DNA from 3 places in the Enterobacter dykesii genome. Region 1 is predicted to be linked to each of the others. Evidence: riboswitches for the same ligand, from Rfam matches in the RefSeq annotation. Region 1 holds a riboswitch; each other region holds the start of a gene.
What was found. A riboswitch is a leader RNA that binds a small molecule or an ion and turns the genes downstream of it on or off. The one in region 1 is predicted to bind thiamine pyrophosphate.
Positions count from the first base shown of each region.

Region 2: another riboswitch for thiamine pyrophosphate. It lies ahead of thiC (phosphomethylpyrimidine synthase ThiC); the one in region 1 lies ahead of thiB (thiamine ABC transporter substrate binding subunit).
Region 3: another riboswitch for thiamine pyrophosphate. It lies ahead of thiM (hydroxyethylthiazole kinase); the one in region 1 lies ahead of thiB (thiamine ABC transporter substrate binding subunit).

Region 1 covers NZ_CP126604.1:684,683-694,857, reverse strand. Annotated here, with positions in the region: gene leuO (transcriptional regulator LeuO) at 1-490, opposite strand, end outside; gene leuL (leu operon leader peptide) at 1,096-1,182, shown strand; gene leuA (2-isopropylmalate synthase) at 1,274-2,845, shown strand; gene leuB (3-isopropylmalate dehydrogenase) at 2,845-3,936, shown strand; gene leuC (3-isopropylmalate dehydratase large subunit) at 3,939-5,339, shown strand; gene leuD (3-isopropylmalate dehydratase small subunit) at 5,350-5,955, shown strand; gene F0320_RS03205 (sugar efflux transporter) at 6,039-7,217, opposite strand; gene sgrT (glucose uptake inhibitor SgrT) at 7,337-7,489, opposite strand; gene sgrR (HTH-type transcriptional regulator SgrR) at 7,578-9,233, shown strand; TPP riboswitch at 9,270-9,370, shown strand; gene thiB (thiamine ABC transporter substrate binding subunit) at 9,402-10,175, shown strand, end outside.
Region 2 covers NZ_CP126604.1:215,984-226,158, forward strand. Annotated here, with positions in the region: gene thiF (thiazole biosynthesis adenylyltransferase ThiF) at 1-435, opposite strand, end outside; gene thiE (thiamine phosphate synthase) at 422-1,063, opposite strand; gene thiC (phosphomethylpyrimidine synthase ThiC) at 1,063-2,958, opposite strand; TPP riboswitch at 3,037-3,148, opposite strand; gene F0320_RS01000 (Rsd/AlgQ family anti-sigma factor) at 3,203-3,700, opposite strand; gene nudC (NAD(+) diphosphatase) at 3,796-4,569, shown strand; gene hemE (uroporphyrinogen decarboxylase) at 4,608-5,672, shown strand; gene nfi (deoxyribonuclease V) at 5,682-6,353, shown strand; gene F0320_RS01020 (YjaG family protein) at 6,395-6,985, shown strand; gene hupA (nucleoid-associated protein HU-alpha) at 7,172-7,444, shown strand; gene F0320_RS01030 (DUF1481 domain-containing protein) at 7,456-8,148, shown strand; gene purD (phosphoribosylamine--glycine ligase) at 8,198-9,490, opposite strand; gene purH (bifunctional phosphoribosylaminoimidazolecarboxamide formyltransferase/IMP cyclohydrolase) at 9,506-10,175, opposite strand, start outside.
Region 3 covers NZ_CP126604.1:2,989,983-3,000,157, reverse strand. Annotated here, with positions in the region: gene F0320_RS14350 (EAL domain-containing protein) at 107-778, opposite strand; TPP riboswitch at 1,170-1,266, shown strand; gene thiM (hydroxyethylthiazole kinase) at 1,302-2,072, shown strand; gene thiD (bifunctional hydroxymethylpyrimidine kinase/phosphomethylpyrimidine kinase) at 2,069-2,869, shown strand; gene F0320_RS14335 (GntR family transcriptional regulator) at 2,912-3,658, shown strand; gene F0320_RS14330 (PfkB family carbohydrate kinase) at 3,632-4,585, opposite strand; gene F0320_RS14325 (ADP-ribosylglycohydrolase family protein) at 4,582-5,586, opposite strand; gene F0320_RS14320 (nucleoside permease) at 5,583-6,860, opposite strand; gene fbaB (class I fructose-bisphosphate aldolase) at 7,111-8,163, shown strand; gene yegS (lipid kinase YegS) at 8,220-9,119, opposite strand; gene F0320_RS14305 (DUF523 domain-containing protein) at 9,261-9,791, shown strand; gene yegQ (tRNA 5-hydroxyuridine modification protein YegQ) at 9,924-10,175, opposite strand, start outside.

The DNA of each region.
Region 1 (10,175 bases):
ACTCTATCTCCTGATAGCGTAACTGATGTTCCGTGTTTTGATTCAGGGATGATTTAAAAGCAAGATGGATATTTGGTGCGATCTCTTCAACTTTATTATAGATAATCGACGTTAAATAATTATCTAATGGACTACAGACACAAAGATGGAATACGCGCTCGCTGCTTAAGGGTTCAAAGCCCGACCCCGGCAGCTCATTTTGAACCAGTTGCAACGCCTGGCGAATAGAGCCAAACAGCTGGTATGCGCGCGCTGTAGGCTGAATCCCTCTCCCGTATCGAACAAATAATTCGTCGTTAAACATAAGCTTAAGCCTGGCAACGGCATTACTTACGGCAGGTTGTGACATCCCCAAGGTTTGAGCAGCGCGGGTGATATTCTGTTCCTGCATGACAGCATCAAACACCGTCAGAAGATTCAGATCCACCGTGCGTAACTGCGGTTTAATCCCATCAGTAGCTTGAGGTTGTTTAATATTATTTTCTGGCACTTCTGACTCCACTGTCACGCTACACCCCTTTGCCAACGTACGGTAATAATCTCGAAAAATATGATTTATCATGCAAATACGATCAGCGAAAGAGAATGATTTAAAATTCGGAATATATAAAGACTCTATATTAACGAAAGTTAATGAACAAAAATGATATGTTTGACTTTAGGAGCCAAATGAAACCATAAACTAAACAAATATACAATTGCCATCAGGTTAATGATGACGTAAGTATTATTAAACAATTATCGCTATCGTCCAACAGTTAGTTAACAACCTGTTACCCCCGTCCGCTTTTCAGCATTCTGGAATAGATTCACTGCATTTATAACTTAATGATCTCAAAACGCTTTAAGCACAAAGAATTCTCTTCACCCCGTTTCACGCTTGTTTGAACAATTATATTTTTTTGTTTCTGCAATTTTTTATTAAGTCCAAAATTAGACAATTAGACGGGTCAAAAAAGCAAAAACCAGCACAATTAGCTAAAGTGAATATCCTGTTGATCTCGTCTGTCGGGCCCGTTTTCATCCTCAGGGGTTGACATGAACAGCCGTATCCAGTACCACTAAAAGCATATTGAATTTAACGGAGCACGATTCATGACACGCACCATTCGTTTCACCGGTCTACTACTACTAAACGCATCCACTGTGCGCGGTAGACTGGCGGGCGAAATTCAGCGTTGAATCGTCACCAGTAAGACTAGAAACCCGCGCCACTGCGCGGGTTTTTTTATGCTCGTAGCAAGGCGCCCTAAGACTGACAAGGACCTAACCCATGAGCCAGCAAGTCATTATTTTCGATACTACTTTACGTGACGGTGAACAGGCATTACAGGCAAGCCTGAGTGTAAAAGAGAAACTGCAGATCGCGCTGGCTCTCGAACGTATGGGTGTCGACGTGATGGAGGTCGGTTTCCCGGTCTCGTCTCCGGGTGATTTCGAATCCGTACAGACCATTGCGCGCACCATTAAAAACAGCCGCGTATGTGCCCTGGCGCGCTGCGTAGAGAAAGATATCGACGTCGCTGCCGAGTCGCTGAAGGTCGCCGAAGCGTTCCGTATCCACACCTTTATTGCCACCTCGCCTATGCACATCGCAACCAAGCTGCGCAGCACGCTGGATGAGGTGATTGAGCGCGCGGTCTACATGGTTAAGCGCGCACGCAACTATACCGATGACGTTGAGTTCTCCTGTGAAGATGCGGGCCGTACGCCAATCGAAGACCTGGCGCGCGTTGTAGAAGCCGCCATCAACGCGGGCGCGAAAACCATCAACATCCCGGACACCGTCGGCTACACCATGCCGTTTGAGTTCTCCAACATCATCACCGGCCTGTATGACCGCGTGCCGAATATTGATAAATCAATTATCTCCGTCCACACCCACGATGATTTGGGTCTGGCCGTGGGTAATGCGATTGCCGCCGTCCACGCTGGCGCACGTCAGGTAGAAGGCGCGATGAACGGTATCGGCGAACGCGCGGGCAACTGTTCGCTGGAAGAAGCGATCATGGCGATCAAAGTGCGCAAAGACATTATGGACGTGCACACCCGCATCAATCACAACGAAATCTGGCGCACCAGCCAGACCGTCAGCCAGATTTGCAACATGCCTATTCCGGCTAACAAAGCGATTGTCGGCACCGGCGCCTTCGCGCACTCCTCCGGTATTCACCAGGATGGCGTCCTGAAGAATCGTGAAAACTACGAAATCATGACCCCGGAATCCATCGGACTGAATCAGGTGCAGTTGAACCTGACCTCCCGTTCCGGTCGCGCCGCGGTTAAACACCGTATGGAAGAGATGGGTTATAAGGACAGCGATTACAACATGGATCAGCTGTACGACGCGTTCCTGAAGCTGGCCGACAAAAAAGGCCAGGTGTTCGACTATGACCTGGAAGCACTGGCCTTTATTAACAAGCAGCAGGAAGAGCCGGAGCATTTCCGTCTGGATTACTTCAACGTGCAGTCCGGCTCCAGCGACATCGCCACCGCCTCGGTCAAACTGGCCTGCGGCGATGAAATTAAAGCAGAGGCCGCTAACGGTAATGGCCCTGTTGATGCCATCTACCAGGCGATTAACCGCGTCACCGAGTACGACGTTGAGCTGGTGAAATATGACCTGACGGCCAAGGGCCACGGCAAAGATGCACTGGGTCAGGTGGATATCGTGGTCAATTACAACGGCCGTCGCTTCCATGGCGTGGGCCTGGCGACCGACATCGTTGAATCTTCCGCGAAAGCGATGGTGCATGTTCTGAACAACATCTGGCGCGCCGCCGAAGTCGAAAAAGAGTTGCAACGCAAAGCTCAGAATAAAGAGAACAACAAGGAAACCGTGTAATGTCGAAGAATTACCATATTGCTGTGTTGCCGGGCGACGGTATTGGTCCGGAAGTGATGGCACAGGCGCTGAAAGTACTGGAAGCCGTTCGCGCGCGTTTTGCGATGAAAATCACCACCAGCCACTACGATGTGGGCGGTATTGCGATTGATAACCACGGTACGCCACTGCCGAAAGCGACCGTGGAAGGCTGCGAAAATGCCGATGCTGTGCTGTTTGGTTCCGTCGGTGGCCCGAAGTGGGAACACCTGCCGCCGGCAGAGCAGCCAGAGCGCGGCGCGCTGCTGCCGCTGCGTAAACATTTCAAGCTGTTCAGCAACCTGCGTCCGGCGAAGCTGTATCAGGGTCTGGAAGAGTTCTGCCCGCTGCGTGCGGATATCGCCGCCAACGGTTTCGACATTCTCTGCGTGCGTGAACTGACCGGCGGGATCTATTTCGGTCAGCCTAAAGGACGCGAAGGCAGCGGGCAACACGAGAAAGCGTTCGACACCGAGGTGTATCACCGTTTCGAAATCGAACGTATCGCCCACATCGCGTTCGAGTCGGCGCGCAAACGCCGCCATAAAGTAACCTCCATTGATAAAGCGAACGTGCTGCAGTCTTCCATTTTGTGGCGCGAGATCGTCAGTGAAGTCGCTAAGCAGTACCCGGACGTCGCGCTGTCGCACATGTACATCGACAACGCGACCATGCAGCTGATTAAGGATCCGTCCCAGTTTGACGTGCTGCTGTGCTCCAACCTGTTCGGCGATATTCTCTCTGACGAATGCGCGATGATCACCGGCTCGATGGGCATGCTGCCCTCCGCAAGCCTGAACGAAGAAGGCTTTGGCCTGTACGAACCGGCAGGCGGTTCAGCGCCAGATATCGCGGGCAAAAACATTGCCAACCCGATTGCGCAGATCCTCTCCCTGGCCCTGCTGCTGCGCTACAGCCTGGATGCAGGCGAGGCAGCAACCGCAATTGAAAACGCCATTAACCGGGCGTTAGAAGAAGGCGTCCGTACCGGTGATTTAGCACGCGGCACGGCGGCAGTCAGTACCGATGAAATGGGCGACATCATTGCCCGCTATGTCGCTGAAGGGGTGTAATCATGGCTAAGACGTTATATGAAAAGTTGTTTGATGCGCACGTTGTTTACGAGGCACCGAACGAAACCCCGCTGCTGTACATTGACCGTCATCTGGTACACGAAGTGACCTCTCCTCAGGCATTTGACGGCCTGCGCGCGCACAAGCGCCCGGTACGTCAGCCGGGTAAAACCTTCGCGACGATGGATCACAACGTTTCCACCCAGACCAAAGACATTAATGCCTCGGGTGAGATGGCGCGTATCCAGATGCAGGAGCTGATTAAGAACTGCAACGAATTTGGCGTTGAGCTGTACGATCTGAACCATCCGTATCAGGGTATCGTCCACGTGATGGGGCCTGAGCAAGGGATCACCCTGCCGGGCATGACCATCGTCTGCGGCGACTCCCATACCGCAACCCACGGCGCGTTTGGCGCTCTGGCGTTCGGGATTGGCACTTCCGAGGTGGAGCATGTGCTGGCGACGCAGACCCTGAAACAGGGCCGCGCCAAAACGATGAAGATTGAAGTGAAGGGTAAAGCTGCACCTGGCATTACCGCGAAAGATATCGTGCTGGCGATTATCGGTAAAACCGGCAGCGCAGGCGGCACCGGTCACGTTGTTGAATTCTGCGGTGAAGCCATCCAGGCGTTGAGCATGGAGGGGCGCATGACCCTGTGCAACATGGCCATTGAGATGGGTGCCAAAGCCGGTCTGGTCGCGCCGGACGAAACCACCTTCAACTACGTGAAGGGTCGTCTGCACGCACCGAAAGGTCAGGATTTTGACGACGCGGTAGCGTACTGGAAAACCCTGAAAACCGACGATGGGGCGACGTTTGACACCGTCGTCACGCTGCAGGCAGAAGAGATTGCGCCGCAGGTGACATGGGGCACCAACCCGGGCCAGGTAATTTCCGTCAATGACGCGATTCCCGATCCGGCCTCCTTCGCCGACCCGGTCGAGCGCGCCAGTGCGGAAAAAGCGCTGGCCTACATGGGTCTGAAGCCTGGCGTGCCGTTGACCGACGTGACCATTGATAAAGTCTTTATCGGTTCCTGCACCAACTCCCGTATCGAAGATTTGCGTGCCGCAGCCGAGATTGCCAAAGGCCGCAAAGTGGCGCCTGGCGTTCAGGCGCTGGTGGTTCCTGGCTCCGGCCCGGTGAAAGCCCAGGCGGAAGCCGAAGGTCTGGATAAGATCTTTATCGAAGCGGGCTTCGAGTGGCGCCTGCCCGGTTGCTCCATGTGTCTGGCCATGAACAACGATCGCCTGAATCCGGGTGAGCGCTGCGCCTCTACCAGCAATCGTAACTTTGAAGGCCGTCAGGGCCGCGGTGGGCGCACCCATCTGGTCAGCCCGGCAATGGCCGCCGCTGCGGCAGTCACCGGCCATTTCGCCGATATTCGCAGCCTGAAATAAGGAGACAATCATGGCAGAGAAATTTACCCAACATACGGGCCGTGTTGTCCCGCTGGACGCCGCTAACGTCGATACTGACGCTATTATTCCAAAACAGTTTCTGCAGAAAGTGACGCGCACCGGTTTCGGCGCACATCTGTTTAACGACTGGCGTTTCCTGGACGATAAGGGAGAAGTGCCTAATCCGGAATTCGTTCTGAACTTCCCGGAATATAAAGGCGCCTCCATTTTGCTGGCACGCGAAAACTTTGGCTGCGGCTCATCCCGTGAACACGCGCCGTGGGCGCTCACCGACTACGGTTTTAAAGTGGTCATTGCCCCAAGCTTCGCGGATATTTTTTACGGTAACAGCTTCAACAACCAGCTGCTGCCCGTCACGCTGAGCGATGAACAGGTCGATGAGTTGTTCGCGCTGGTTAAGGCGAATCCGGGCATTTCGTTTGAAGTGGATCTGGAAGCAGAAGTGGTGAAAGCCGGGGATAAGACCTACAGCTTCAGCATTGATGCCTTCCGCCGTCACTGCATGCTGAACGGTCTGGACAGCATTGGTTTAACTCTCCAGCACGAAGACGCTATCTCAGCGTATGAGAACAAACAGCCTGCGTTTATGGGCTAAAGGCAGTGGCCCGCTAAGCGCGGGCCACTGATTCCAGCACATTTTTGCATTCCAGCCCTCTTATTGCTTTTCGGCTTCCAGTATCAAACGTCTTTAACCCGGCACGTCAATACCAGCGTGATGACCGAGATCGCTGCGATCGTCCAGTACACGGATGCATGCCCATAGCTTTGCGCCAGCGCCCCCTGAATCACGCCCGCCAGAATCACCCCGGTTGAAATGCTGTTGGTAAAAAGCGTGGTCGCCGAGCCGGCACGGCCGGGCATAAGATCCTGAAACCAGAGCATGCCGATCCCGGCAACAATCCCAATAAACACGGCGTTAAACAGCTGCAGCGCCAGCAACGCTTCCCGCGAATGGAAAAGGATCAGCCCCGCGTAGAACAGCACCCCGGCCGCCACGGCGACGATCATCATCCTGCGCTTTCCAAACCGCTTAACGTAGTAACCCGCCAGAATCATTGCCGGAATTTCCAGCCCGGCGGCAGTTCCCATTAAGATCCCCGCAAGCTTGTCCGGCAGGCCCAGATCGCTGCTGATCCACAGCGGCATATCGATGATGTACATGGTGTTGCAGGTCCACATCAGCGTGGAGGCAATAAACAGCATGCGGACGTTTTTGTCCTGCCAGCCGCTCACCTCGGTGACAGGTTTATCCGTCGCCTGTTCGACGCGCGCCACGGACGGCAGCGCGAAGGCTATCAGCGCCAGGCTGATGACAAAAATCCCGGCGGCGATGAAAAACATGGTGGTAAAGCCGTAGTTCAACGCCAGCATGAAGGCCAGCGGCGGGCCAATGACCCACGCCAGCGAAAGCTGGGCGCGCATCACCGAGCTGAACATCACCACTTCACGCGCCGAGTTATCCGCATATTCACGGGCCAGCGCGAACAGCTGCGGCATGGCGGTATTCGCCAGCGACGCCAGCAGCACGCCGCAGGTAATGAGCGTCAGATAGTGACGGTTGAAGGCAAAGAGCAGCGCGTTGCCCACGGCCATGGCGCAGCAAAAGAGGATCAGCCTGCGGCGATCGCCCTGGCTGTCCGATCGTTTCGCCAGCGCGAGGCTGACCAGGATCCCGGCAATGGCGTTGACGGTATAAAACAGGCCGACCCAAAACGGCTGCGCCCCCACCTCGCGGCTAAGAAACAGGCTCAGCGTCGGGGCCTGAAGCGCCCCCGCCACGCCCATCATAAAGGCCACCAGCATAAAAGCGGCATACACGCCGTTCAGGCGTCGCCCCATCGTCATCAACCACAGCATGCGCAAGTCCTTGTGAAAGCGAATCGAAATTGGGTGAATAGTAAACGAAAAAAGCCAGCAAAAACATTTTGCTGGCGGGTGATAAGCACCAATACTCAGTCACACATGATCGAGGCGAGTTAGCGGGAAGAGGTCGGGGCTGTAACGTCCCACTGCATCAGTTCTTCTAACGTTTTCAGCCGTTGCTCTGCACACCGGCGGGCCAGCCAGGACGCTCCTTTTGTCGCTGAAAAGTACTGCTGATAAAACTGACGTGCGGTAGACCTCTTCATAATTTACCTCCTCGCTTCATCGGGGAGAATTATTGGCCTAATATAGGGATAAATAAATTGCTGGTTTTTTGTCAGGAGTTCCCCTTTTATGCCTTCCGGTCGTCTGCAACAACAGTTTATCCGCCTCTGGCAGTGCTGCGAGGGGCAATCGCAGGAGACCACGCTCAACGAGCTGGCTGACCTGCTTAGCTGTTCCCGCCGCCATATGCGCACGCTGCTCAACACCATGCAGCAGCAGGGCTGGTTAAGCTGGGAAGCGGAGGCAGGACGCGGCAAACGCTCGCGGCTGACCTTCCTCTATACCGGGCTGGCGCTGCAGCAGCAGCGCGCGGAAGATCTGCTCGAACAGGACCGCATCGATCAGCTGGTACAGCTGGTGGGCGACAAGGCCGCCGTGCGCCAGATGCTGGTTTCCCATCTCGGGCGCAGCTTTCGTCAGGGCCGACACATTCTGCGGGTGCTCTACTACCGTCCGATGAAAAATCTATTGCCCGGCACGGCCTTACGCCGCTCAGAAACCCACATGGCCCGGCAAATCTTCAGCGGCCTGACGCGCATAAATGAGGAAAACGGGGAACTGGAAGCGGATATCGCGCACCACTGGCAGCAGCTTTCACCCCGCCACTGGCGCTTCTTTTTACGCCCCGGCATCCACTTTCACCACGGCCGCGAGCTGGAAATGCTCGACGTCATCGCCTCTCTGGAACGCGTCCGCAAGCTCCCGCTCTACTCGCATATCTCCCGCGTCCACTCGCCCACGGCCTGGACGCTGGATATCGAGCTGTCGCAGCAGGATAAGTGGCTTCCCTGGCTGCTGGGCTACGTGCCGTCGATGATTTTGCCCGGCGAGTGGGAAACATTGAACAATTTTGCCAGCCTGCCAATTGGCACCGGGCCCTACTCCGTCTCCCGCAATAACAGCAACCAGCTGAAAATCCGCGCGTTCGATGAATACTTTGGCTATCGGGCGCTCATCGACGAGGTGAACGTCTGGGTATTACCGGATCTCAATGAAGAGCTGAGCGCCGGCCTAACGCTGGAAGGCCCCACCACGGGAGAAAAAGCCGTGGAGAGTCGCCTGGAGGAGGGATGCTACTATCTTCTCTTTGACCGCCGCACCCACCGTGGGGCAAACCAGGCCGTCCGCAGGTGGGTTAGCCACGTTTTGTCCCCTTCTAATCTGATTTACCATGCGGAAGAGCAGTACCAGACATACTGGTTCCCGGCGTACGGCCTGCTTCCGCGCTGGCACCACGCCCGCCCGGTGCACTGCGACAAACCCGCTGGGCTGGAGTCCATCACCCTGACCTACTACCGCGAACACGTGGAGCATCGTTTTATCGCCAGAATCATGACCCGACTGCTGGCAGCCGAGGGGGTCAGGTTAGAGGTCAGGGAAGTGGACTATGACGAATGGCATCAGGGGGAGATCGCCAGTGATATCTGGCTCAACAGCGCCAACTTTACCCTGCCGCTCGATTTTTCATTATTTTCACACCTGTATGAAGTCCCGCTGATCCAGCACTGCATCGACCGTGACTGGCAGCAGGATGCCGCCCTGTGGCGCGCGGGCGAAATGAATCTTGCAGCCTGGTGCCAGCAGCTTCTGGCCGAGCAGGCGATCGTACCCTTGATCCACCACTGGCTGATGATCCAGGGCCAGCGCAGCATGCGCGGCCTGCGGATGAACACCCTGGGCTGGTTTGATTTTAAATCCGCCTGGTTTGCGCCGCCGGAGCCATAACGCTTTCGTAATATTCACCAAATCATTACAATAGCGCCGTTCTCAACGGGGTGCTGCATCACAGATGTGCGCTGAGATAATACCCGTCGAACCTGATCCGGATAACGCCGGCGAAGGGATTTGAGGCTGTCGCTCAAAATCCTTTGCCACTCAACCTTGAGGTGCAAAGTGTTAAAAAAAGTTCTCCCCCTGCTGGCGCTGTTTGCGCTGCCTGCTTTTGCGAAGCCCGTCCTGACGGTCTACACCTACGACTCCTTCTCTGCCGACTGGGGCCCTGGCCCGGTGGTTAAAAAAGCCTTTGAAGCGGACTGTAACTGCGAACTGAAGTTCGTGGCGCTGGAAGATGGCGTATCGCTACTCAACCGTCTGCGCATGGAAGGGAAAAACAGCAAGGCCGACGTGGTGCTCGGGCTGGATAACAACCTGCTGGAAGCCGCCTCGCAGACCAAACTGTTTGCTAAAAGCGGCGTCGCGGCAGATGCCGTTAACGTGCCGGGCGGCTGGAAAAACGACACCTTTGTGCCGTTCGACTATGGCTACTTTGCTTTTGTTTACGACAAAAATAAGCTGAAAAACCCGCCGAAGAGCCTGAAAGAGCTGGTTGAGAGTGACCAGAAATGGCGCGTGATTTATGAAGATCCGCGCACCAGCACGCCAGGCCTGGGCCTGCTGCTGTGGATGCAAAAGGTTTACGGGGATAAAGCGCAGGAGGCGTGGCAGAAGCTGGCCGCTAAAACCGTCACTGTCACCAAGGGCTGGAGCGAAGCCTATGGCCTGTTCCTCAAAGGTGAAAGCGACCTGGTGCTGAGCTACACCACCTCTCCGGCCTACCATATTATCGCCGAGAAGAAAGACAACTATGCAGCCGCAGATTTTGCGGAAGGGCACTATCTGCAGGTGGAAGTCGCCGCGCGTACCGCCGCCAGCAAGCAGCCGGAGCTG
Region 2 (10,175 bases), 470 kb from region 1:
CGGCGTATGATTTGCCACGCAGGCGGCGTTGATCGCCTGGCGCGTCGCCATGTTGTCGGTACAGTCCAGCACCACGTCGGCAAGGGCAACTTCACGGCGTAGGCTTTCACCACTGAGCCGTTCCTGCAGGGCAATCAGCGCGATATCCGGGTTAAGCTGGTTCAGCCGCTGCCGGGTGATTTGCGCTTTCGGCTGGTTGATATCCTCGGTGGTAAAGAGGATTTGCCGCTGCAGGTTGCTGAGGTGAACCTCATCATCGTCGGCCAGCACCAGCGTGCCGACGCCCGCGCCTGCCAGATAGAGCGCGGCGGGCGCGCCTAATCCACCCAGACCGACAATCAGCACCCGGCTGGCGAGCAGTTTTTGCTGGCCGTCAATGGCGATATCCTCCAGCAGGATCTGACGGCTGTAGCGCATAAAGTCACGATCGTTCATCGCCCGCTCCTGCCAGCTTTAAAAGCTGTTCGGTGGCGGACCGCCAGTCTGCGGCCTGGCTGATGGCGCTGACGACGGCGATGCTGCCGACGCCGGTCTCCAGCACCGCCTGGGCACGTTCAAGGCTGATTCCGCCGATGGCGACGGTGGGGTAATCGGCAAGGCGTTTAACGTGACTCGCCAGCTGCGTCAGCCCCTGCGGTGCGGAGGGCATCTGCTTGGTTTGCGTCGGGAAGACGTGACCGAGCGCGATGTAAGACGGACGGGCCGCCAGGGCCACGTCGATCTCCATGTCATCGTGTGTTGAAACGCCAAGACGCAGTCCGGCTTCGCGGATAGCGCTCAGATCCGTTGTTTCCAGGTCCTCCTGACCCAGATGCACGCCGTACGCCCGGTGCTTAACGGCCAGCCGCCAGTAATCGTTGATAAACAGGCGGGCGTTATGCCGACGCCCCAGCTCAATGGCGGCAACCACATCGGCTTCCACCTCCTCATCGCGCTTATCCTTGATGCGCAGCTGAATTGTGCGAACGCCTGCCTCCAGCAGTCGCTCTATCCACGCCACGCTGTCCACCACCGGATAGAGCCCTAAACGGTAGGGGACGGGCGGGAAATCGGGCTGGTACATTACGCCTCCTCTTTTTTGAGGTAGATTTCGCCGCCTCTGGCGCGGAAGGTTTCGGACATGTCCGCCATCCCCACTTCAATGGTTTGCGCGGCGGCGTAGTCGCGCACCTCCTGGCTGATTTTCATCGAGCAGAATTTTGGCCCGCACATGGAGCAGAAGTGCGCGACTTTGCCCGATTCCTGCGGCAGGGTCTCGTCGTGATAGGCGCGGGCGGTGAACGGGTCCAGCGCCAGGTTGAACTGGTCTTCCCAGCGGAATTCAAAGCGCGCCTTCGACATGGCGTTATCGCGGATTTGCGCGCCCGGATGGCCTTTGGCCAGATCCGCCGCGTGGGCGGCAATTTTGTAGGTAATCAGCCCCTGCTTCACGTCCTCTTTGTTTGGCAGGCCGAGGTGCTCTTTCGGCGTCACGTAGCAGAGCATGGCGCAGCCGAACCAGCCGATCATCGCCGCCCCAATCCCTGACGTGAAGTGGTCATAGCCCGGCGCAATATCGGTGGTCAATGGCCCCAGGGTATAGAACGGCGCTTCGTGGCAGAGCTCCAGCTCCTCGGTCATGTTGCGGCGGATCATCTGCATCGGCACGTGTCCCGGACCTTCAATCATCACCTGCACGTCATACTCCCAGGCGATTTTGGTCAGTTCGCCCAGCGTGTGCAGTTCGGCAAACTGCGCTTCGTCGTTCGCGTCGCGAATAGAGCCCGGACGCAGGCCGTCGCCCAGCGACAGAGAGACATCATACGCGGCGCAAATTTCGCAGATCTCGCGGAAGTGTTCGTAGAGGAAGTTTTCCTGGTGATGGGACAGGCACCACTTCGCCATGATGGAACCGCCGCGCGAGACGATGCCGGTCAGACGCTTAGCCGTCATCGGCACGTAGCGCAGCAGCACGCCCGCGTGAATGGTGAAGTAGTCCACGCCCTGCTCGGCCTGCTCCAGCAGCGTGTCGCGGAACGCTTCCCAGGTAAGGTCTTCGGCGATGCCGTTGACCTTCTCCAGCGCCTGATAAATCGGGACGGTGCCAATCGGTACCGGGCTGTTACGCAGGATCCATTCGCGGGTTTCGTGAATATAACGGCCAGTGGAGAGATCCATTACCGTGTCCGCACCCCAGCGCGTGGACCAGACCAGCTTCTCCACCTCTTCTTCGATGGAGGAGGTGACGGCCGAGTTACCGATGTTAGCGTTGACCTTCACCAGGAAGTTGCGGCCGATAATCATCGGCTCGGATTCCGGGTGGTTGATGTTGGCAGGGATAATCGCGCGGCCTGCGGCCACTTCGTCACGCACAAACTCCGGCGTGATGTTCTCCGGCAGACGAGCGCCAAAGCCTTCACCCGGATGCTGATAGCGCAGCACTTCGCTACGGATGCGCTCGCGACCCATGTTTTCGCGGATGGCGATGAACTCCATTTCCGGCGTGACGATACCCCGGCGCGCGTAGTGCAACTGGGTCACGCATTTGCCCGCCTTAGCGCGTTTTGGCGTCAGCAGGCCGGTAAAGCGCAGCTCGTCCAGACCGTCGTCGGCCAGGCGCTCTTTGGTGTACGCAGAGCTGCGCACGCTCAGCTCTTCGCAGTCGTTACGCGCGTCAATCCAGGGCTGGCGCAGCTTCGCCAGACCCTGCTGGACGTTAATGGCAACATCAGGATCGCCGTACGGACCGGAGGTGTCATATACCGGCACGGCTTCGTTGTCTTCATACTGCGGGTTATCTTTGCTGCCGCCGACAAGCGTCGGGCTAAGCTGAATTTCGCGCATTGGGACGCGGATATCGGCCTGCGAGCCGGAAATATAGATGCGTTTCGAGTTCGGGAAAGCGGTGCCTTCCAGCGTGTCGATGAAGTGTTGGGCCTGTGCGCGCTGTTCGCGGCGGGTCAGTTTTGCAGTAGACATAGCTCATTCCAAAAGTGAAGGACATGGCTTGTCAGACGACGGATGAAGCAAGAGAGGATCGCCCGGGGACGATTCAACAGCAGTGTGACTCTTGTTCCCTTCGCAGGTATTAGCCTGATCAGGTTCCGCGGATCCCGAATTAACGGTCTCAGCCCGCGCTTTCAGGCGCTGGGCACTCCGACAAGAAAAATCCCCCTCGTGAGAGGGGCGAATGGTTGTAAATTACTCGTTAACGGTGAAGAACTCAAGCAGGGCGCGCGACGTTCTCTTCGTTACTGATGTTCAAATCATTATCCAGCACGAGGGCGATCAGCTTATCTTCCAGCGTGAATCGCTCTTCCAGCGCTTCACCGAGGTCGGATAGCGCCTGCTGAAACTCAAGGTAGTTATCGTGGTCGATAGCGTTCTCGAGCGCGGAATCATAGTAATCCATGATCTGCTGGGTGTTGGCTTCCAGAAGGGGATAGAGCTTGCTGGCTGCTAAATACGGCGTTGTCCCTTCCATTTCACGGATAATGCGTTCATAAATATTGAAATGGCCGTCGGACAGATAGTCGACCAGGCCCTGACAAAAATCATCCAGCGCTTTTTCATTCAGTCGCATAAACGATTCTTTGCCAGGCTTAATACCGACCAAATTGTAATAAGCCACGAGTAGATGCTTGCGCACATGTAGCCAGCGATCCACCAGTTTGTTACTTCCTCTAACGCGCTCAGTCAGGCTTTGCAGCTGGTTTAACATGGTCGACTCCGCAAAATGTAGGATTGAATCTGCTTATCCAGAATGTAACCACAATGCTAACAACATGTCAGTGAAGCGAAGGTAGTGCAATAGATATGGATCGTATTATTGAAAAATCAGATCTTGGTTGGTGGATCGTCAGTCACGAACAAAAATTATGGCTTCCTGCCGGAGAAATTCCCTACGGTGCAGCTGAGGCGTTCGATCTTGTTGGCCAGCCAGCGCTACAGATCGGCGAGTGGCAGGGTGAGCCGGTGTGGTTGATCCAACAACCCCGCCGCCAGGATATGGGATCGGTGCGCCAGGTGCTGGATCTGGACGTGGGGCTGTTCCAGCTGGCGGGGCGGGGCGTGCAGCTGGCCGAGTTTTACCGCTCGCATAAATACTGCGGCTACTGCGGTCATACCATGCGCCCGAGCAAAACCGAGTGGGCGATGCTCTGCAGCCACTGCCGCGAACGCTACTATCCGCAGATTGCGCCGTGCATTATCGTCGCTATCCGCCGGGAGGATTCCATCCTGCTGGCGCAGCATACCCGCCATCGCAACGGCATTTACACCGTGCTGGCCGGCTTCGTCGAGGTGGGCGAAACGCTGGAGCAGGCGGTGGCGCGAGAGGTGATGGAGGAGAGTGGGATCAAAGTGAAGAACCTGCGCTACGTTACCTCCCAGCCGTGGCCATTCCCGCAGTCGCTGATGACGGCATTTATGGCCGAATACGACAGCGGCGAGATCGTTATCGACCAGAAAGAGCTGCTGGACGCGAACTGGTATCGCTACGACGATTTACCGCTGTTACCTCCGCCGGGCACCGTGGCGCGTCGGCTGATAGAAGATACCGTGGCGATGTGTCGGGCCGAGTATGAGTAGTGTTACACTGAGGCCATGACGCTTAAGGAACTGCAAAAATGACCGAACTGAAGAACGATCGTTATCTGCGTGCGCTGCTGCGCCAGCCCGTTGATGTCACCCCGGTGTGGATGATGCGCCAGGCGGGACGCTATCTCCCAGAGTATAAAGCCACGCGCGCGCAGGCGGGCGATTTTATGTCGCTGTGCAAAAACGCCGAGCTGGCCTGTGAAGTGACGCTCCAGCCGCTGCGCCGCTTCCCGCTGGATGCGGCGATCCTCTTCTCGGATATTCTGACCATTCCTGATGCAATGGGCCTTGGCCTGTACTTCGAAACCGGTGAAGGCCCGCGTTTCACCTCCCCAATCAAAAGCAAAGCCGACGTGGATAAGCTGCCAATCCCCGATCCGGAAGGCGAGCTGGGCTACGTGATGAACGCCGTACGCACCATTCGCCGCGAGCTGAAAGGTGAAGTGCCGCTGATTGGCTTCTCCGGCAGCCCATGGACGCTGGCGACCTATATGGTTGAAGGAGGCAGCAGCAAAGCCTTCACCCTGATTAAAAAGATGATGTACGCCGAGCCGCTGGCCCTGCACGCGCTGCTCGACAAGCTGGCGAAGAGCGTCACCCTCTACCTGAACGCGCAGATTAAGGCGGGCGCGCAGTCGGTGATGATTTTCGATACCTGGGGCGGCGTGCTGACCGGGCGCGATTATCAGCAGTTCTCCCTGTACTACATGCACAAAATCGTTGATGGCCTGCTGCGTGAAAACGAAGGCCGCCGCGTGCCGGTGACGCTGTTCACCAAAGGCGGCGGCCAGTGGCTGGAAGCGATGGCGGCAACCGGCTGCGATGCGCTGGGCCTCGACTGGACCACCGATATCGCCGATGCCCGCCGCCGCGTGGGCGACAAAGTGGCGCTGCAGGGCAATATGGACCCGTCCATGCTCTATGCGCCGCCAGCCCGCATTGAAGAAGAAGTGTCGACTATACTGTCTGGTTTCGGCCAGGGTGAAGGCCACGTCTTTAACCTCGGCCACGGCATTCATCAGGATGTGCCGCCAGAACACGCAGGCGTATTTGTGGAGGCGGTGCATCGGCTTTCTGCCCAGTATCACAAGTAAGGAGTGATTATGGATCTCGCGTCGCTACGCGCTCAGCAAATCGAACTGGCCTCATCGGTGATCCGCGAGGATCGTCTGGATAAAGATCCTCCGCAGTACATTGGCGGAGCAGACGTCGGATTCGAGCAGGGTGGGGAAGTGACGCGAGCGGCGATGGTGGTACTGAAATATCCTTCGCTTGAGCTGGTGGAGTACAAGGTAGCGCGTATCGCGACCACCATGCCGTACATTCCGGGCTTTCTCTCCTTCCGCGAATATCCCGCGCTGCTGGCAGCGTGGGAGCAACTCTCGCAAAAACCTGACCTGCTGTTTGTCGATGGACACGGTATCTCACACCCGCGCCGTTTAGGCGTTGCCAGCCACTTTGGGCTGCTGGTGGATGTGCCGACCATTGGCGTCGCCAAGAAACGCCTGTGCGGCGCGTTTGAACCTCTTTCTGCCGAGCCGGGCGCGCTGGCGCCGCTTATCCATAAAGGCGAGCAGCTGGCGTGGGTCTGGCGCAGCAAGGCGCGCTGTAACCCGCTCTTTATCGCCACGGGGCACCGGGTGAGCATGGACAGCGCCCTGGCGTGGGTGCAGCGCTGCATGAAGGGCTACCGCTTGCCGGAGCCGACGCGCTGGGCAGACGCCGTGGCCTCTTCGCGTCCGGCTTTTGTTCGTTGGCAGGAAATTCAGCGATGATTCAGGTAAACTGCGCCTAATTTTCGATTCGAGAGATCATCATGCTACAAAACCCGATTCACCTGCGCCTTGAGAAACTTGAAAGCTGGCAGCACGTGACGTTTATGGCTTGCCTGTGCGAGCGCATGTATCCCAACTATGCCGCGTTCTGTAAGGAGACGGGCTTTGGTGATGGCCATATCTACCGCCGCATTCTGGATCTGATCTGGGAAACGCTGACGGTGAAAGACGCGAAGGTGAACTTCGACTCCCAGCTGGAAAAGCTGGAAGAGGCGATTCCGGCTGCGGATGATTTTGACCTGTACGGTGTCTATCCGGCGATTGATGCCTGCGTGGCGTTAAGCGAACTGCTTCACTCCCGTCTGAGCGGTGAAACGCTGGAGCACGCTATTGAAGTCAGTAAGGCGTCTATTACGACCGTCGCGATGCTGGAAATGACCCAGGAAGGTCGCGAGATGACCGACGAAGAGCTGCGTGCGAACCCGGCGGTTGAGCAAGAATGGGACATTCAGTGGGAAATTTTCCGCCTGCTGGCAGAGTGTGAAGAACGCGATATTGAGCTGATAAAAGGGCTGCGCGCGGACTTACGAGAGGCTGGTGAGAGCAATATTGGTATAATTTTTAACCAATGAGACAAGAAAACTTGAGATAACGCCCGTTTTGTCGCTCCTCGACTCTTCCCTTTCGCCCCTTGTCTGGTCTACATTTGGGGGGCGAAAAAAAGTGGCTATCGGTGCGTGTATGCAGGAGAGTGCTTTTTTGGCATTTTCGTCGCACTCGATGCTTAGCAAGCGATAAACACATTGAAAGGATAACTTATGAACAAGACTCAACTGATTGATGTAATTGCGGACAAGGCTGATCTGTCTAAAGTGCAGGCTAAAGCTGCTCTGGAATCTACCCTGGCTGCTATTACTGAGTCTCTGAAAGAAGGCGATGCTGTGCAACTGGTTGGTTTCGGTACCTTCAAAGTGAACCACCGCGCTGAGCGTACTGGCCGCAACCCGCAGACCGGTAAAGAAATCAAAATCGCCGCAGCTAACGTGCCGGCATTTGTTTCTGGTAAAGCACTGAAAGACGCTGTTAAGTAAGACGCGTGGCAGTGAACAGTTTTAGCGAAGGGGCGGCAACGCCCCTTTTGTCTTTCTGGCGTGGAACGCTCGCGCTGGCAGGCATGCTGCTGCTGTCAGCCTGCAGCCACGACACCTCCCTGCCACCGTTTACCGCCAGCGGCTACGCGGACAACCAGGGCGCGGTCAGGATCTGGCGCAAAGATTCCGGCGATGAAGTGCATCTGCTTTCTGCCTTCAGCCCGTGGCATAACGGCAATACGTCGACGGCGGAATACCGCTGGCAGGGAGATGACCTGTCGCTGATTGAACTGAACGTCTACAGCAAGACCCCCGAACACGTGAAAGTGCGTTTTGACGACCATGGCGAGCTAAGCTTTATGCAGCGCGAAGTCAGCGGTCAAAAACAGCAGCTTTCCAGCGATCAAATCGCTCTTTACCGTTATCGTGCCGAACAAATCCGCCAGACCAGCGATGCGCTTCGTCTGGGACGCGTTGTGCTGCGTCAGGGGCGCTGGCATGCCGATGGGACGGTGACAACCTGCGAAGGACAGACGGTCAAGCCTGAGCTTGAATCCTGGGCAACCGAACACATTCAACGCCGTCAGCGTCATTCATCAATGGAAGTGAGTGTGGCGTGGCTGGAAGCGCCGGAAGGCTCTCAGCTGCTGCTGGTGGCGAACGAAGACTTCTGCACCTGGCAGCCGACGGAAAAAAGTTTTTGATTTAAATCCCCTCTCCCTTGAGGGAGAGGGTTAGGGTGAGGGTGTGAAATTATTCTCCCTGCTCACGCGCAATTGCACGATAACCGATATCCTGACGGCTAAAGCTGCCGTTCCAGTGAATATCCGCCATCAGCGCGTAGGCGCGTTTCTGCGCTTCGGCCACGGTATGGCCCAGCGCGGTTGCACACAGCACGCGTCCGCCGTTGGTGAGGACGCGATCGTCTTCAGCCAGCTTCGTACCCGCATGGAACACCTTCGCACCTTCAATCTCTTCCAGCGGCAGGCCGTGGATTTCATCTCCGGTGTTGTAATTGCCCGGATAACCACCTGCAGCAATCACCACGCCCAGAGACGCACGCTCGTCCCACTCAGAGGTTTTCTCGTCGAGCTTGCCTTCGCAGGCTGCCAGACACAGTTCCACCAGATCGGATTTCATGCGCAGCATGATGGGCTGCGTTTCCGGATCGCCAAAGCGGCAGTTGAATTCGATGACCTTAGGGTTACCCTGCTTGTCGATCATCAGACCCGCATAGAGAAAACCAGTGTAGGTATTGCCTTCCGCCGCCATTCCTTTCACGGTCGGCCAAATGACGCGATCCATGGTGCGCTGGTGGACTTCGTCAGTCACTACCGGAGCGGGTGAATAAGCGCCCATACCGCCGGTATTCGGGCCGGTATCGCCATTGCCTACGCGCTTGTGGTCCTGGCTGGTGGCCATCGGCAGAACGTGCTCGCCGTCGACCATCACGATAAAGCTGGCCTCTTCACCGTCGAGGAACTCTTCGATCACGATGCGGTGGCCCGCATCGCCAAAGGCGTTGCCGGCCAGCATATCCTGGACCGCGGCTTCTGCTTCTTCGAGGGTCATCGCGACGATAACGCCTTTACCTGCGGCCAGACCGTCGGCCTTGATGACAATCGGCGCGCCTTTTTCACGCAGGTAGGCCAGGGCTGGCTCCACTTCGGTGAAGTTCTGATATTCCGCCGTCGGGATGTTATGACGCGCGAGGAAATCTTTGGTGAAGGCTTTGGAGCCTTCCAGCTGCGCGGCGCCTTCCGTAGGCCCGAAGATTGTCAGACCCGCCGCGCGGAACGCATCCACCACGCCAATCACCAGCGGCGCTTCCGGGCCCACAATCGTCAGATCGATTTTCTCGCTCTGGGCAAAGCTCAGCAGCGCAGGGATATCGGTCACGCTGATAGCCACGTTCTGCAGCGCGGGTTCCAGCGCGGTACCGGCGTTGCCCGGTGCTACGAAGACTGTTTTCACCAGCGGAGACTGCGCCGCTTTCCACGCCAGAGCGTGCTCGCGTCCGCCGTTACCAATCACTAATACTTTCATTTTCTGCTCCGGGAATTAATGGCGGAAGTGGCGCATGTCGGTGAAGATCATTGCGATGCCGTGTTCGTCGGCAGCGGCAATCACTTCGTCGTCGCGAATTGACCCGCCAGGCTGGATCACACAGGTGATGCCCACTGCAGCAGCTGCGTCGATACCGTCACGGAACGGGAAGAAGGCGTCAGAAGCCATGGCGGAGCCTTTTACTTCCAGACCTTCATCGCCTGCTTTAATACCCGCGATTTTCGCGGAGTAGACGCGGCTCATCTGGCCTGCGCCTATCCCGATGGTCATGTTCTCTTTGGCGTAGACGATGGCGTTGGATTTAACGAACTTCGCGACCTTCCAGCAGAACAGCGCATCACGCAGTTCCTGTTCGCTCGGCTGGCGTTTGGTTACCACGCGCAGGTCGGCCTCTGTCACCATACCCAGATCGCGGTCCTGAACCAGCAGACCGCCGTTCACGCGCTTGAAGTCCAGGCCCGGTACGCGCTCTGCCCACTGGCCGCAGACCAGCACGCGGACGTTCTGTTTTGCCGCGGTGATTTTCAGCGCTTCTTCAGATGCGGATGGCGCGATGATCACTTCAACGAACTGGCGGGAGATGATGGCCTGTGCGGTTTCAGCATCCAGCTCGCGGTTGAAGGCGATAATGCCGCCGAACGCAGAGGTTGGGTCGGTTTTGTAT
Region 3 (10,175 bases), 2.2 Mb from region 1:
TCGATAAGGTCGAGCGACTTGGGCTTGAGGGGGCTATCAAGCATTACCTCAACCTACAGCGACAACGAAAACTGAAAACATAAGAGCCGGGTTAATCCCGGCTTTTTTATAGCAATTTTTTAACCTTGTGAAACGGGACTGATTTGAAAAGGTATCCTTGAACTCCCCAAATACCAACCTCCTGTAGAAGGTCGAGATATTGTCTGCTCTCTACGCCTTCCACCACTATCTTCTCGCAGTACCGCTTTATGTTTTTTATCAACAAGGGAAATGTGGGTTTATCAATTTGCTCATTGAAGAAATGACGGTCAATCTTCGCCACTTCGAAGTAACCCTCAAGCAGGCTGGCAACATTTGCATTTCCGGCTCCCAGGTCATCCAGCCACAGTGAGTTAACACCCTGACATAGTGATTTCAGAATCGGGCTTTTAAGCCCTTGCTCAAGACCAGGAAATTCTTCAGAAATTTCAAGTTTGATAAACGGCATGGAACTGACAGTTAGCTGTAACAAACCGTCATGCCTTAAGAGTGTCGCCATATCGTAGTCAACATTGAGCGAGCAGAACAACCCGTGATGCTCGAACCAGTCCTGCTTACTGGCTATGACCCCAAACTGTTTGTAGAGAAAAAGGCGTTTCTGATCGAAATCCCATCCTGAAATGACAAACGCTGGGTGAAGGGGTCGTTTGGACTCTGAGACAAACCGCGTAAGAAGTTCGACTCCTAACAGCTTACCTTCAATGTTCATGATGGGTTCAGCAATGAATTCAGAGTGCATGTTACGTTCCAGTTGAGTGATAACTGCCTGATAATGCACCTTTAAAAATTATTGATCAATAATAACGATCAATAATAAAATAACGATCGATAAAAACGATAGATGTATCTTTTTGAAATGTAATGACAATTTATTTTTAAGATTAATCTTGTGTTGAGAAACAAGAGCAGGTCTTTTTCATCACATTCATATCTACGGGTTCGAAAACGACGAAAGATCACAACTAAACGAGGCTGGGGAAACCCGGCCTTTTTGTCGTTTGAATGTGGGACACAACGTGGGACACAAACTGGGACACAGAGCATTTTTTATGGTTGAGTCTTTGGCTTTCCGCTGGCATGATCCAGAACAGGGATTAACGGGACGTTAATCGCAAGCTTTTGATTCTGTTTTATTTGACTCGGGGTGCCCTTCTTTGTGAAGGCTGAGAAATACCCGTATTACCTGATCTGGATAATGCCAGCGTAGGGAAGTCAGATGCCTTCCCGGTCATCGCTTCTTCACGCAAGGCAGGAGCGAACCCATGCAGCCTGACCTGCTCGATTTACACGTTTTACACCACTTCCGAACCCGTTCTCCGCTGACCCACTGTATGACCAACGATGTCGTACAGACCTTCACGGCCAACGTTTTGCTGGCGCTTGGCGCATCACCCGCGATGGTGATTGAGGCCGAAGAGGCTGAACAGTTTGCCAGCATCGCCGATGCGCTGCTGGTTAACGTTGGTACGCTGACCTCGCCGCGCGCCCAGGCGATGCGTCGCGCAATAGAAAGCGCGGTGGCGGCAGGCAAGCCCTGGACGCTGGACCCGGTTGCCGCGGGTGCCCTTACGTTCCGCACCCGTTTTTGCCATCAAATCCTTGCCCTGAAACCGGCCGCCATTCGCGGCAATGCCTCAGAGATTCTGGCCCTTGCCGAAATGAGCGCGGGCGGGCGCGGTGTCGATACAACCGATACCGCAGCCAGCGCGGTGCCCGCTGCACAGGCGCTGGCGCGCCAGACCAATGCCGTTGTGGTCGTCACCGGTGAGGTGGATTACATCACTGACGGGCAACGCACCCGCACGGTAACGGGCGGCGATCCGTTGATGACGCGCGTAGTGGGAACCGGATGCGCGCTTTCTGCCGTTGTGGCGGCGAGCTGCTCGCTGCCGGGCGACCGGATGGATAACGTCACTGCCGCCTGCGGATGGATGAAGCGAGCCGGAACGGTGGCCGTTGCGCAGTCACGCGGGCCAGGCAGTTTTGCCAGCGCGTTCCTGGATGCGCTCTATACGCTGGAGGAGCAGCCATGAAACGGATTAACGCCCTGACCATTGCCGGCACCGATCCCAGCGGCGGCGCGGGTATCCAGGCCGATCTCAAAACCTTCTCGGCCCTTGGCGCGTACGGCTGCTCGGTCATTACCGCGCTGGTGGCGCAAAACACGCGCGGCGTGCAGTCGGTCTACCGTATCGAGCCGGATTTTGTTGCCGCGCAGCTGGATTCAGTGTTCAGCGACGTGCGCATCGACACCACCAAGATCGGCATGCTGGCCGAGACGGACATTGTGGAAGCGGTGGCGGAGCGGCTTAAGCGCTATCAGGTGCAAAACGTGGTGCTGGATACCGTCATGCTGGCAAAAAGCGGCGATCCGCTGCTCTCCGCCTCCGCCGTCGAGACGCTGCGCAATAAGCTGTTGCCGCAGGTGGCGCTTATCACGCCCAATCTGCCGGAGGCCGCCGCGCTGTTGGGCACATCGCATGCGCAAACTGAACGCGAGATGAAGGAGCAGGGATACGCGCTGCTGGCGATGGGCTGCGGGGCGGTGCTGATGAAAGGGGGGCATCTTGACGACGCTGAAAGCCCGGACTGGCTGTTTACCCGCGACGGCGAAGTACGCTTTACCGCGCCGCGCGTGCAGACCAAAAACACCCACGGCACGGGCTGCACGCTCTCCGCCGCGCTGGCGGCGCTGCGCCCGCGGCATGACGGCTGGGCCGATACGGTGCGCGAAGCGAAAATCTGGCTCTCGGCGGCGCTGGCAAAAGCCGATACTCTGGAAGTGGGTCACGGTATTGGGCCGGTTCATCATTTTCATGCATGGTGGTAACCCAGTATACTGGCAGGAAACACCACGCCTGAGAAAACAGAGATGGAACAAGCGCATACCCGGTTAATCGCTCAACTGAATGAACGGATCGCCGCGCCTGACAACACGCCGCTGTACCTGAAATTTGCCGAAACGGTAAAAAACGCGGTGCGCAGCGGGGTGCTGGAGCACGGGAATATTTTGCCCGGCGAGCGCGATCTGAGCCAGTTAACCGGGGTGTCGCGCATCACCGTGCGAAAGGCGATGCAGGCGCTGGAGGAAGAGGGCGTGGTGACGCGCTCCCGTGGCTATGGCACGCAAATCAACAATATCTTTGAATATTCGCTGAAAGAGGCGCGCGGCTTTTCCCAGCAGGTGGTGCTGCGCGGCCAAAAACCTAATACGCTGTGGGTCAACAAGCGGGTGGTGAAATGCCCGGAAGAGGTCGCAAACCATCTGTCGATCCCTCCGGATAGCGAGGTCTTTTTGCTCAAGCGCATTCGCTATGTGGATGACGATGCGGTGTCGATTGAAGAGTCCTGGGTCCCGGTTGGGCTCATTCCCGATCCGGATGCGATTGGCATTTCGCTGTACGACTACTTCCGCAGTCAGAATATTTTCCCGCAGCGCACCCGTTCACGGGTCAGCGCCCGCATGCCGGACAGCGAGTTTCAGGCGCACATTAAGATGGACGAAAAAATACCGGTGCTGGTAATCAAGCAGGTCGCGCTTGACCAACAGCACCGGCCGATTGAGTACAGCATCAGCTACTGTCGTAGCGATCTATACGTCTTTGTGTGCGAGGAGTAATTCCTCGCGAGTCGGGGCGCAGTCCCCGCCGCGGTGGCTGACTACCCAGGACGCCACGGCATTCCCCAGTAGAACGGCGTCTGCCAGTGACCATCCCGCCGCCAGCCCGGCAAGCGTTCCGCCCGCGTGGCTGTCGCCAGCACCAATGGTGTCCACAACCGTGGCCGGGAACGGCGGAACAATGCCCGAGGCGTCACCGTCATACCATGCGGCGCCGTCTTTATCATGCCGCACAATCAGCGCGGCGCCGAAGCGATGCTGCCACTCCACACCCAGGTTTTCAGTCGCGACACCCAGTCGTTCAGCTGCGATCTCCGCTTCCTGACGATTAAGCGAGACGATCGGCCTGCAGGCCATAATCCGCGCCATCAGCGCGTCGGGAATATCCGCGATGCGGGGGCCGAAATCGATAAACGCTGTCACGTCCTGCAACCCCTCCAGCCAGCGCGTCAGCAGCTCGCCGCACGAGGAGGCGAGCTGATAGCCGGATAAATAGACCAGGCTGTTCGACGGGACGTTGAGCACATCAAGCCAGCGCTGCTGCCACTGGTTCTCCACGCCGCTAAAGGACATAAAGGTGCGCTCGCCGTCTGGCTCCACCAGCGCCAGGCACCAGCCGTTATCGCCGGTTTCGGCCTCGATGGCGCTGTGCAGATCCTGCTTCGCCATCGCGTTGCGGATAATATCCGCCCAGACGCCGTGACCGACGGGCAGGGCGTTTTGCGACGCAATGCCGAGCCGTTTCAGGGCGATGGCAATGTTCAGCGCGCAGCCGCCGATATTCACGCTCTGTTGTTTGAGCTCGATATCGCACCCGCGCCAGGGCAGGGCGTAGGCGTCGGCGATGACGTCAATCACCGCCGCGCCCAGCACCGTCACCGGGCGCGCGGCGTGCAGGGTGTCGAGACGTTGGGCAAATGAATTCATACGCCCTCCCTTTGCTCCCGGTAGTGCAGCAGTTTCTCGCAATAGTGGCCGAAATCGAGCCGGTTGACGGCGTCGAGTTCGGCTTTGAGCACCGGGTCAATCGCCTGGACGCCGTGGAGCGCGCCGCAGATGGCCGTCGCCATTGCGCCAATGGTGTCGGTGTCGCCGCCCAGATTGGCGCATAAAATGGCGCAGCGGTTCGGGTCGGTTCCCGCCAGTTCGACCATCGCAATGGCCGCCGGAACGGACTCAATGGTGCTGGTTCCGGCCCCCACGAGCTGGTAAACCTGCTCGCTGGCGGACTCAACCCCGTTGGCTTCCCGTACGGCCTTAAGCGCCAGCTCAATACGTGCCGCCAGCGACGCGCTGAAGGTGGTGGTTTTCGCCTCCTGCGCATAGCGGGCGATACCCGGCAGGGCATCGACGATGTTCTGCCAGCTTTCGCCGTCGACGGCGCGCGAAACCGCCCAGGCAATCACCACCGCGCCGGCAATGGCGAGGTCCGATTTATGGGTCGGGCTGGAGGCCAGCGCCACCTGCTCAACAAAGTGTTCCAGACGCGTAGCCGGAAGCAGGCAGCCCAGCGGGGAGGCGCGCATCGCCGCCCCGTTGGTTACGCCGTTGTTGTCCAGTTCGCTAACCGGCTTGCCGTCGCGAATCGCATTAAGCGCGATTTTGGAGGTCGGGCCGAGCACGTTCTTATTAAACGCGTCGAAATCGAGCGCCCAGCGCAGAATATGCTTGCCGATAACGTCCGCGTTAATCTCCCCGTCGCACTCGATGAGCGCGTCCGCCAGGCACAGCGCCATTGAGGTATCGTCGGTGAACTCTGCCTGTTTGAAATAGCAGGCCGCATTATTCTCTGCCGGGCCGGGTAAAAAGCGGTCGATCCAGCCGAAGTGCGCTTTGACGCGCTTTCTCGGCCACAGCTCCGACGGCATGCCCATCGCATCCCCTAACGCCTGCCCGTAAAGGGCACCGAGAACACGTTCTTGTTTCATTTAACTTCCCCTTGTGTCAGCGCGGCATCGCCATCAACCACCGCAATGGCGGCGATCTCTTTATCCGATTCGCGGAAAAACAGCATAAACAGCACGGCAATCACGGCAATCATGATTGCACCAAACGTCCACATTCCGGCCCAGTTGAAGGTCAGCCCATTCACCGGCTCTTTGTAGGCGAACATTTTTTCCATCATCACGCCGCCCAGGCGGTAACCCAGCAGGCTGCCAAAGCCCTGACAGCACAGCGTAATCAGACCCTGCGCGGCGGTACGCATATGCACCGGCGCTTTTTTGTCCACGTAGATATACGCGGTGACGTAGTAGAAGTCATAGCTCACGCCGTGCAGCAGAATGCCGAGGAACAATAGGGCGTAGGTAAAGTATTGTTCCGCTCCGCCGTAAACAAAGAACCCGTAGCGGATGGCGGCGGTAATCAGACCCAGCAGTAAGACCTTCTTAATACCAAAGCGTTTGGTAAAGAACGGCAGGGCGAGCATAAAGAAGATTTCGGAGAACTGGCCGAGCGTCATCCAGCCGGTGGCGTTTTTCATCCCCACTTCGGTGAGGTAGCCGTTGGCGAAGATGTAATAGAAGGCCAGCGGCATGGCGAACAGGAACGAGCAGAAGAAGAACACCAGAAAGTTTCTGTCGCGCAGCAGGATCAGCGCGTCCAGCCCCAGCATCACTTTGAAGTCCAGCTTGCCGGTACTTTTCGGCGGCGTATTTGGCAGGAACAGGGCAAAGACGCCGAGCAGGGCGGAGCTGGCTGCCGTCATCAGCAGCGGGATATTGGTGTCGGAAATATCGCTGTAGCCCAGCATCTGCGGCAGGAACCCGCACGCCAGCCCGGAGGCGATCCAGCCGATAGTGCCCATCACGCGGATACGCGGGAAATCGGCCTCGACGTCGTCCACGTTGGCAAAGGCGATACTGTTGGTCAGCGCGATGGTCGGCATATAGGTCAGGGAGTAAACCAAAAGCAGCGGGAAGAAGGTGCTGAACTGGGTTTGCTGCGCGGCGAAGTACATCAGAATCGCGCCGGCGAACATCAGCACTGACAGCACTTTCTGCGCGGCGAAGAAGCGGTCCGTCAGCGAGCCGACCAGAATCGGCGAGAGGATCGCGGCAATGGCGGTACAGGCGTAAGACCAGCCGATTTCCCCGGCGGTAAAACCGCTTTTGCTCAGCCACAGCCACAGCGGCACAAACCATGCGCCCCAGATAAACCATTCAACAAACATCATGAATGACAGTTGGACTTTCGTTTTCATTTTATAATCCTGCATGTCAGAGAGGGTACGCCTTTAACATACCACTCAATAATACCTTTTAAATACCTTTGTGGCGATTGTTTGATCAATGTAACAGTTTTGTTGTACACGAATCGAGCCAGCAGATTGTGCTGAAAAAAAAAGCAAAGAGTGGAAAATCTGTTAAGTCGGTACCAGGCTTAGTCTGCCCATAAAAGATGGGACTGGATAAACACACACCGACACGACGTCGGACTTACGGGAGTATCACATGACTGATATTGCGCAGTTGCTTGGCAAAGACGCCGACAGCCTTTTACAGCATCGTTGTATGACCATTCCAGCCGACCAGCTGTATCTGCCTGGTCACGACTACGTTGACCGCGTGATGATCGATAACAACCGTCCGCCTGCTGTCCTGCGAAATATGCAGACGCTTTACAACACCGGGCGGCTCGGCGGCACCGGGTATCTCTCTATCCTACCGGTGGACCAGGGCGTTGAGCACTCTGCGGGCGCCTCTTTTGCGGCGAATCCGCTCTATTTCGATCCGAAGAACATTGTTGAGCTGGCGATTGAAGCGGGCTGTAACTGCGTGGCGTCTACCTACGGCGTGCTGGCCTCGGTTTCGCGTCGCTATGCCCACCGCATTCCGTTCCTTGTGAAGCTGAACCATAACGAAACCCTTAGCTATCCAACCGAATATGACCAGACCCTCTACGCCAGCGTCGAGCAGGCGTTCAACATGGGCGCGGTGGCGGTAGGGGCGACGATTTACTTCGGCTCCGAACAGTCGCGCCGTCAGATTGAAGAGATCTCCGCGGCGTTTGAGCGCGCGCACGAGCTGGGCATGGTCACCGTACTGTGGGCATATCTGCGCAACAACGCGTTCAAGAAAGACGGCGTGGATTACCACGTGTCTGCCGACCTGACCGGGCAGGCGAACCACCTGGCGGCGACCATCGGCGCGGATATCGTGAAGCAGAAAATGGCCGAGAATAACGGCGGCTACAAAGCGGTGAACTTTGGCTACACCGACGATCGCGTTTACAGCAAGCTGACCAGCGATAACCCGATCGACCTGGTGCGCTACCAGCTGGCGAACTGCTACATGGGCCGTGCGGGGCTGATCAACTCCGGCGGCGCGGCGGGCGGTGATACCGACCTGTCAGACGCGGTGCGTACGGCGGTGATCAACAAACGTGCGGGCGGCATGGGGCTGATCCTTGGACGCAAGGCGTTCAAGAAATCGATGGCCGACGGCGTGAAGCTGATCAATGCGGTTCAGGACGTCTATCTGGACAGCAAAGTCACGATTGCCTGACGGCTCTATATCCCTCTCCCGGTGGGAGAGGGCATCATCGCGCACCGTGTGAAACATCAGCGCAAAAGCACGCAGTCCGGCGGTAGCCGACACTGCAGCGCGCCGGGCAATACCTCAATGCGGAACTGCGTTCCGCTCAGCGGCTCTCCGTCGAGGTTAAAGGTCATCCCGTGGGGAGCATTCACTTCAAACCACGCCGATTTCCCGGCGATGATATTTGGACTCTCTTCCGGCTGCGTCAGCGTGGTAAACAGCGCGGGCAGCAGGCCGTCGCCCGTGAAAATACGCAGCTGAAGCTGTCCGTCATTAATCAGCGCCTCCGGGCAGAGCTGCTGTCCACCGCCCGCCTGACGTCCGTTGCCAATCCCAATTACCAGCGCGTCACCCTGCCACTGAAAATCCTCGCCGCGAATTTCGCATCGGTCAGGCTTGAGGGTGTCCATGCGCATCAGGCCGTGGATCAGGTACGACACGCCGCCCAGCGCCGCCTTCAGCTTTTCCGGCGTTTCGCTGGTGATGCGCGTGCCAAACCCGCCGGTCGCCATATTGATAAAGCAGGTTTTATCATTCACCTGTGCGATATCCACAGCGGTGGCCTTGCCGAGGATCGCCAGCTGAAGCGCCTTCTCCAGCTCTTCCGGGATCCCGGCGCTGGAGGCAAAATCATTGGCGGTGCCGAGCGGTAAAATGCCCATCACCGGCCGGTCTGCTATGGGCAGGTTGATAAGCGCAGAGGCGATCTCATTGATGGTACCATCGCCGCCGCCGGAAATGATTGTGCTGACGCCAAGCCCGAGAGCTTCATTGATATAGCGTGCCGCGTCGCCTTTTTCCCACGTCACCCGAACGTGAATGCGCGCGCCATCGTCACGCAAACCTATGATGGCCTGACGCAGCAGATCGTTGCCCGCACTTTTGCCATTGAGAATCAATAAACTGTCTGGATAGGTTGCCATCCGCGCTGCTCCCTTTTTTAGCGTTAGTAAGAGTGTATAGCAGAGAGGAAAAAAGCGGGTAAGAACAGGATGAAAGGAACAAAATATGCCCGAAAGCGCGTTACACTCCAGCGATGATAGTAATGTAATCACAAGAAAGTGATGATGAATAAAATTTTGGTAAGCGCGTGCCTGATGGGCTTTAAGGTTCGTTATAACGGAAGTGAAAAAGCGCGAATGAACGAGCAGCTCATTCGCTGGCAGCAGGAACAGCGTCTGGTTATCCACTGCCCTGAACTTGCGGCCGGGCTGCCTGTACCTCGTCCTCCGGCAGAGATTATGTCCGCTGATGGCAAAGACGTAATGCGCGGGCAAGCCAGAATTAGGGAAAATACAGGGCAGGACGTGACTGAGCAGTATCAGCTTGCAGCCTGGCTCGCGCTACACGCTGCTCAGGAGTCGGGGTGTAGCGCAGCGCTTTTAACCGATGGCAGCCCAACGTGCGGCAGTCAGTTTATTTTTGACGGATCGTTTCGCGGGATCCATAAAGCGGGGAGGGGTGTTGCTGCATCGTTGCTCGCAGAGCATGGGATAGCCGTCTTCTCTGAGGGGCAAATCGACGAACTGATTGCCTGGGTTGAGGAGAGAGAAGGCAAAAAAATAAGCCCGCGTAAGGGAGATTACGCAGGCTAAGGAGGTGGTTCCTGGTACAGCTAGCATTTATGGGTTATGTTTTTCAGCGGGGGGATAATACCCGTATTGAACGAAGCGGTATGTGATCCGATTCTAAGAATTATCCCAGCGCGAAAAAATTTCCCTGATTAACTATTTGCCGTGTGGGTTTCGGGTGCTTTCACCGTTGAAGTTACGCATCAGCAGCGCAAACTTCAGCTCCACCTCTTCCGGAACCGGCAGCCAGACGGTATGCCCGTCGCCCGGCGCCACGTCAATCGCCTCGCCTTTGCCGTTTTCCAGATGTTCCAGCGTGAAGTTCATGTTGCCCTGCGGGGTCATCAGCTCCAGGCTGTCGCCTTTGGTGAATTTGTTTTTCACCGCCACGGCCGCCAGCGCGCCTTT